DNA from 2 places in the Sodalis sp. RH21 genome. Region 2 is predicted to be linked to the other one. Evidence: predicted binding sites of a transcription regulator. Region 2 holds the regulator's gene; the other holds the start of a gene.
What was found. Region 2 encodes sigma-54, which starts transcription at its own class of promoters, with help from an activator protein. Its sites were predicted from a motif close to GTTGGCACANNTTTCGCTNT; they were not measured.
Positions count from the first base shown of each region.

Region 1: the regulator sigma-54 is predicted to act here: its motif matches at 1,674-1,693, upstream of ACL2XP_RS20770 (gamma-glutamyltransferase family protein).

Region 1 covers NZ_CP178732.1:4,491,783-4,495,200, reverse strand. The annotation lists gene ACL2XP_RS20770 (gamma-glutamyltransferase family protein) at 48-1,634, opposite strand; gene ACL2XP_RS20765 (MurR/RpiR family transcriptional regulator) at 1,775-2,617, shown strand; gene ACL2XP_RS20760 (pyridoxal-phosphate-dependent aminotransferase family protein) at 2,953-3,418, shown strand, end outside.
Region 2 covers NZ_CP178732.1:346,998-350,415, forward strand. The annotation lists gene hpf (ribosome hibernation promoting factor) at 501-788, opposite strand; gene rpoN (RNA polymerase factor sigma-54) at 812-2,245, opposite strand; gene lptB (LPS export ABC transporter ATP-binding protein) at 2,293-3,018, opposite strand; gene lptA (lipopolysaccharide ABC transporter substrate-binding protein LptA) at 3,023-3,418, opposite strand, start outside.

The DNA of each region.
Region 1 (3,418 bases), 1.8 Mb from region 2:
ACTGCCGGACGTTGCCGGCGTCATTATGTTTTCGCGCTCAGCCAGAATCAGAATCCCGCGGCGCTGCCGTTGCTGCGCGGATCGAACGCGCCTTCCAGCATGCCGTTGATATGGCGTATCACCGCGCCCGCGTGGCCGACGGATTCGCTATAGTCCGGCAGCATCTCCACCCGGTGTCCCAAAGCGCGCAGGGCGGCCACGGTAGCAGCGGAAAAACGGCTCTCCAGCTTCAGGGTATCGGTGGCCTGTCCCCAGGTGCGGCCGAGCAGCCAGCGGGGCGCACTGATGGCGTGCTGCAGCGGCATGCCTTGCATCACATGGCGGATAAACACCGCCGCCTGGGTTTGCGGCTGGCCGTCTCCCCCCATGGAGCCATATACCATGGTGCGGCCGTCGTACAGCCGCGCCGCCGCGGGATTAAGGGTATGAAAGGGATATTTGCCCGGTTCAAGCGCCCGGAGATGCTGCGGGTCCAGGCTGAAAGATGCGCCGCGGTTTTGCCACAGGATGCCGCTTGCGGGCAGCACCACGCCGCTACCGAATTCGTGATAAATACTTTGAATAAAAGAGACGGCGACCCCGCTGCTGTCAACGGCGCCCATCCATACCGTATCCCCCGGCGCCAGCTCGCTGCCCCACGGCGCCGCCCGGGCGCAATCGATACGGCCGGCCAGATCGGCGAGCACCTCCGGCGCCAGCAGGGCCTGCGCATCGATAGTCATATGGCCGGGATCGGTTATCAGCTCATCGCGCAGCGCAAACGCCAGCTTGGTCGCTTCGACAATCCGGTGGATGGTCTGGCTTTCCGGCTGTCCGCTCATGGCGAGGCGATCCGTAAGTCCCAGTATCATCAGCGATACCAGCCCCTGGGTCGGGGGCGCCAGATTATAAATCTCCCCCTGCTCGTGCAGCAGGCGCAGGGGCGTGCGCCGCTGGGCGCGATAGGCCGCCAGATCGGCGCCGGTTACCGGCATGCCGAGGCGGTCCATATCTTTGGCCATGGCGGCGGCCACGGTGCCGCGATAGAAACTGTCCAGCCCCTCCAGGGTCAGGGTGGTCAGGGTGGCGGCCAATTGCGGCTGGGTAAACCGGCTGCCGGCGGCGGGCACATTTCCGCCGGGCAAAAACAGCGGCGCAAAGCCTTTAAGCTCCGCGAGTTCGGCGAACTTGGCCCGGGATGCCTGTTCCTGGGATAACGACAGCGGCATGCCGTCGGCGGCGTAGCGTATCGCATCCGCCAGCAGGCGCGACAGCGGCAGCGGCCGGGCGCCCATCTCCCGCGCAATGCCCAGGGCTTCCTGCCAGCCGCCCACGGTGCCCGCCACCGTTAAGGCGGATTTGACGCCGCGGTGGGGAATGCGGGTTTCCCCCTGGTAAAAGCCGGTAGTGGCCAATTCGCCCGCCGGGCCGCTGGCGTCAATGGCGATAGGATCGCCATGGGGCGGCACGATCAGCCAAAATCCGTCGCCGCCGAGTCCGTTCATATGGGGGTAGACCACCGCGATGGTCGCCGCGGCGGCCACCATGGCTTCAATGGCGCTCCCGCCTTCGCGCAGAATGGCCAGCGCGCTTTCGCTGGCCAGATGGTGCGGAGTCACCGCCATACCCATGGGGGCCATATTGCTGTTGATCATGCTGATGCTTCCTTTATCCCCGTAGGCCATGGTAATTATTAAGCAAGAGGCGTTCCAACCTGCGGCCGCGCGCGGGCATGCCCGCCGAACGGCAAGTTATGCTAGGGTAGAATGCAATACAGGGCCATCGGGAAAGGACGATTATGCAGTTTAACGAGCGGCTGCGCGCCGGCTATGAGCAGCTTTCGCCGCAGGAGCAGCGGGTAGCCGGGTTTATTTTTGACCATTATGACGATATGACCAGCTATAACAGCGCGGAGCTGGCGCGGCTGAGCGGCGTGTCCAAGGCGACCGTCAGCCGCCTGTTCAAGCGGCTGGGTTATGCCAGCTATCGCCAGGTGCGCGAGGAACTGCGCACCCTGCGCCAAAGCGGAATGCCGCTGGCCGACAGCCGTGACGCGGTGCAGGGCAATACCCTGCTGGCGCGCCATTATAAACAGGAGATGGCCAACCTGGCGCACTGGGCGGCGCGCCAGGATGCGGAAGAATTCGCGGCGGTGATCCAGGGGATGCAACATGCCCGCAGACTGTGCCTGGTGGGCTTGCGCAATAGCTACCCGGTGGCCATGCACCTGCGCCAGCAGCTTGTGCAGATCCGCGGGCAGGTCAGCTTGTTGCCGCAGCCGGGCCAGACGCTGTCCGAAGATATTGTCGATCTTGATGCGGGAGATATGGTTATCGTGGTGGCTTTTCGCCGGCGCCCCCGGCAAATCCGTCCGCTGCTGGCGCAACTGCAAAACCGCCAGGTGCCGGTATTGCTGATTAGCGAACCCCAGGCGCGCGCGTTAATTCCCCTGGCCCGCTGGCATTTCGCCGTCCCCCTGGACAGCGTGTCCGCCTTTGATTCCTACTCCTCGGCCATGAGTTTGGTGAATCTTATCAGCAATGCTCTGCTGCATGACGCGCTGGCGGCCGGCCGGCTGCGAATCCACCAAATCGCCGGGCTGTATGGCGAACTGGATGAACTGGAGCCGCGGGATTGACGGCGCCGATGGGAACCGCGCCACTGATTGCCCCGATTTATCCCCCCGGCTGCCGGATTGCGCCCTAAAAAGGTGCTTTATCCCTCAATTGGTGCGGCCAAGTCTTCTGGACGGTCCTCAATTCCCCCGGGCGCTACTTGGATATTATTTGCACGCTATCCGCCTGCATTCCCTGAAAACCCGGTTTGCGCGCCGCCGCGCCGGGTTTGTCAAACGCGCGGGCGAGATGGCACAGTAGTTGCAAATTTAGTTGCAGATGACATAAATAAGAACCGATAGTTTCATTACGCTTACCTGACTGCCTCAAGGCAGGGCAAAAGGATACACCAGTGACTATGGCAAATTTCGATCAAATCAATCCCCCGCACCGCCTGCTGATGGGACCGGGGCCGATAAACGCCGATCCCCGGGTGCTGCGGGCGATGGCCAGCCAACTGCTTGGCCAGTACGATCCGGCGATGACCGATTATATGAACGAGGTGATGGCGCTGTACCGGGCGCTGTTTCGCACCGAAAACCGCTGGACGCTGCTGGTGGACGGCACCTCGCGCGCCGGTATCGAAGCGGTGTTGGTCTCGGCGATCCGTCCCGGCGATAAAGTGCTGGTGCCGGTGTTTGGCCGCTTCGGCCATCTGCTGTGCGAGATTGCCCGGCGCTGCCGCGCGGACGTGCACAGCATCGAAGCGCCCTGGGGGGAAGTGTTCAGTCCCGAGGCGATCGAGGACGCCATCAAACGGGTGCGCCCGCGCGTGCTGTTAACCGTGCAGGGCGATACGTCCACCACTATGCTGCAACCGCTGG
Region 2 (3,418 bases):
CGTCTTACCCGTCATCTTTCGGGCCGCAGGTACGTTGGCTACGTTCGTTCACCCGAATCACTTACCTGGGTAAGCTCATCGGGATTCACTCGCTTGCCGCCTGCCCGCAACCCGAAATCTATAGGGTAACCCGTCATCTTTCGGGCCGCAGGTACGTTGGCTACGTTCGTTCACCCGAATCACTTACCTGGGTAAGCTCATCGGGATTCACTCGCTTGCCGCCTGCCCGCAACCCGAAATCTATAGGGTAACCCGTCATCTTTCGGGCCGCAGGTACGTTGGCTACGTTCGTTCACCCGAATCACTTACCTGGGTAAGCTCATCGGGATTCACTCGCTTGCCGCCTGCCCGCAACCCGAAATCTATAGGGTAACCCGTCATCTTTCGGGCCGCAGGTACGTTGGCTACGTTCCGCCTGCCTGCAGCCCGAAATCTTTCGGGCGTTTTATCTACATAACGAGCCGATGTGAGGTTAGGTAGCGATGATGGCTACAGTGAATTTAGTACTGCTTCAGTTTGTCTTTATGTTTATTCAATTGGCGCGTCAACTTATCGATCAGCAGATCGATGGCGGCATACATATCATCCGCTTCTGACGTCGCATGCAGCTCACCGCCGTTAACGTGGATCGTCGCTTCGGCAATTTGCTGGACCTTTTCGATCTTCAGAACAATATATACCTGATTGATCCGGTCGAAGTACTGTTCCAGCTTGGAAAATTTCGTGGTCACAAAATCGCGCAAAGCATCGGTAATATCAACGCGCTGTCCGGTAATATTCAGCTGCATAGTGTCTTCCTTCTCTGTAGAGGTCAAACCAACTGTTTACGCTGGTTTGACGGCGGGATGGATAAAGACTCTCGGTATTTTGCTACGGTTCGCCGCGCCACCATGATGCCCTGGTCGGAGAGCAGGGTGGTCAGCTTGCTATCGCTTAGCGGCTTCGCCGGGTTTTCCGCGGCGATTAATTTTCTCACCAGTGCGCGAATGGCCGTGGAGGACGCTTCGCCCCCCCCTTCGGTACTGACGTGACTGGAGAAAAAATATTTAAGTTCGAATATACCGCGCGGACTGTGCAGATACTTTTGCGTGGTGACCCGCGAAATCGTTGATTCATGCATATCCACCGCCTGGGCGATATCCGCCAGCACCATGGGCCTCATGAACTCTTCGCCTTGCTCAAAAAAGGCCTGCTGCTGTTCAACGATGCACCGGGTGACTTTCAATAAAGTATCATTACGGCTTTCCAGGCTTTTAATCAACCAGCGGGCTTCTTGCAGATGGCTGCGGATAAACTGCCCGTCCGCGTCGCTGCGCGTGGTATTGCCCAGGGCGGCGTATTGCTGGTTGATCTTGAGACTGGGGACGCTGTCGGTATTGAGCTCCACGGTCCAGCGGTTGTGCACTTTGCGCACCAGCACATCCGGGATGACATACTGCGATTCGGTGGTATTGATCGATTGGCCCGGGCGGGGATCGAGGGACTGAATCAGCGTCATGGCGGATTTCAGCGCCTCTTCCTTGAGCCGGGTCGAGCGCAGCAGCGTGCGAAAATCATGGCTGGCCAGCAAATCGAGGTGTTCGCTGACAATCAGCCGGGCTTCGTTGATATAAGGAAAATCCTTCGCCAACTGGGAGAGCTGGATCAACAGGCAATCGCGCAGATCCCGCGCCGCCACGCCCACCGGATCAAAACGCTGCACGCGCTTGAGCACCGCCTCCACTTCATCCATGGTGACATTGTCATCGCCCAGGCACTCCAGAATATCTTCCAGCGGCACGGTGAGATACCCCGTTTCATCCACCGCGTCGACGATGGAGGTGGCGATGGCGATATCGGTATCGGAAAACGGCGTCAGTTCCACCTGCCACATCAGGTAATCCTGCAGGGTCTGGATGGTTTCACCCTGGTAAATCGGCAGTTCTTCATCGCGGTAGTCGGTACCGGTGCCGGACGGGGTGCCGGCCGAGTACATTTCGTCCCAGGTGGCATCGAGCGGCAGTTCTTCCGGCATGTCTTTTTGTTCCATCGCTTCGCGGGTATCAAGCGATTCGCTATCCGGGGTGTCGTGGGCCTCTATTTCCTCATGGACATCGGTTTGCTCAAGCAAAGGATTGCTTTCCAGCGCGGTCTGTATTTCCTGCTGGAGTTCAAGCGTAGACAGTTGCAACAGACGAATCGCCTGCTGTAACTGCGGAGTCATGGCCAACTGTTGACTAAACCTGAGTTGCAAACCTTGCTTCATATAATGCGTCAATTAACCTCATCGGCCTTTCACTTCAGGACACCTTATCAGAGGCGGAACTCTTCGCCCAGATAAACACGTTTCACCTGCTCGTCCTGCAGTATTTCCGCCGGAGTACCGTGGGCGATCAAATGCCCTTGGCTGACGATATAGGCGCGTTCGCAGACATCCAATGTCTCACGCACGTTGTGATCCGTGATCAGCACGCCCAGTCCGCTATCGCGCAAATGTTCAATGATTTTTTTAATATCGATAACGGAAATCGGATCTACCCCCGCAAAAGGTTCATCAAGCAGGATAAATTTTGGATTGGCCGCCAGGGCGCGGGCAATTTCCACGCGCCGCCGCTCGCCGCCGGATAACGATTGACCGAGGTTATCGCGCAGGTGGGCGATATGAAACTCCTCCATCAGGGCATTGGCCCGGTCCGCGCGCTGCGCGGCGCTGATATCGTTCCTGATTTGCAATACCGCCATCAGGTTATCATAGACGCTCAGGCGGCGGAAAATCGACGCCTCCTGCGGCAGATAGCCGATGCCGCGGCGCGCGCGGGTATGCAGCGGCAGCAGGCTGATATCGTCGTCGTCGATGATGATGCGTCCGGCGTCGCGCTGGATGATGCCCACCACCATATAAAACGTGGTGGTCTTGCCTGCGCCGTTGGGCCCCAGCAGCCCCACAATCTCCCCGGAGCTGACCTTAAGGCTGACGTCTTCCACCACGTGGCGGCCTTTATAGGCTTTGGCCAGGTTTTCTGCGATTAATGTAGCCATGCTCTTATTTTTTTCCGGTTTGGGGCGCGGGCGTCGCGGGCGTTGCCTTTGCCGGATTCTTATCCTGCAACTGGGACGGAACCAGCACGGTGGTGACCCGTTTGCCCTTGTCGCTGAAGGCTTCCATCTGCTGTTTTTTCACCAGATAGGTAATGCGGTCGCCCTTGACGTTGCTATCCAATTGCTCAAGGTAAGCGTCGCCGGTCAATACGACAAAATCATTGGCCAATTCATAGCGAACTTTCTGCGCGTGGCCTTTGACCGGCTTGCCGTTGTCCTGGAGCTGATAAAAGGTGACGGGATTGCCGTAGCCTTCCACCACTTCCTTGCCCTGCTCGCCGTTGGGACGGGTAATCACCACTTTGTCCGCCCGGATATCGATGGAGCCTTGCTTGACGAT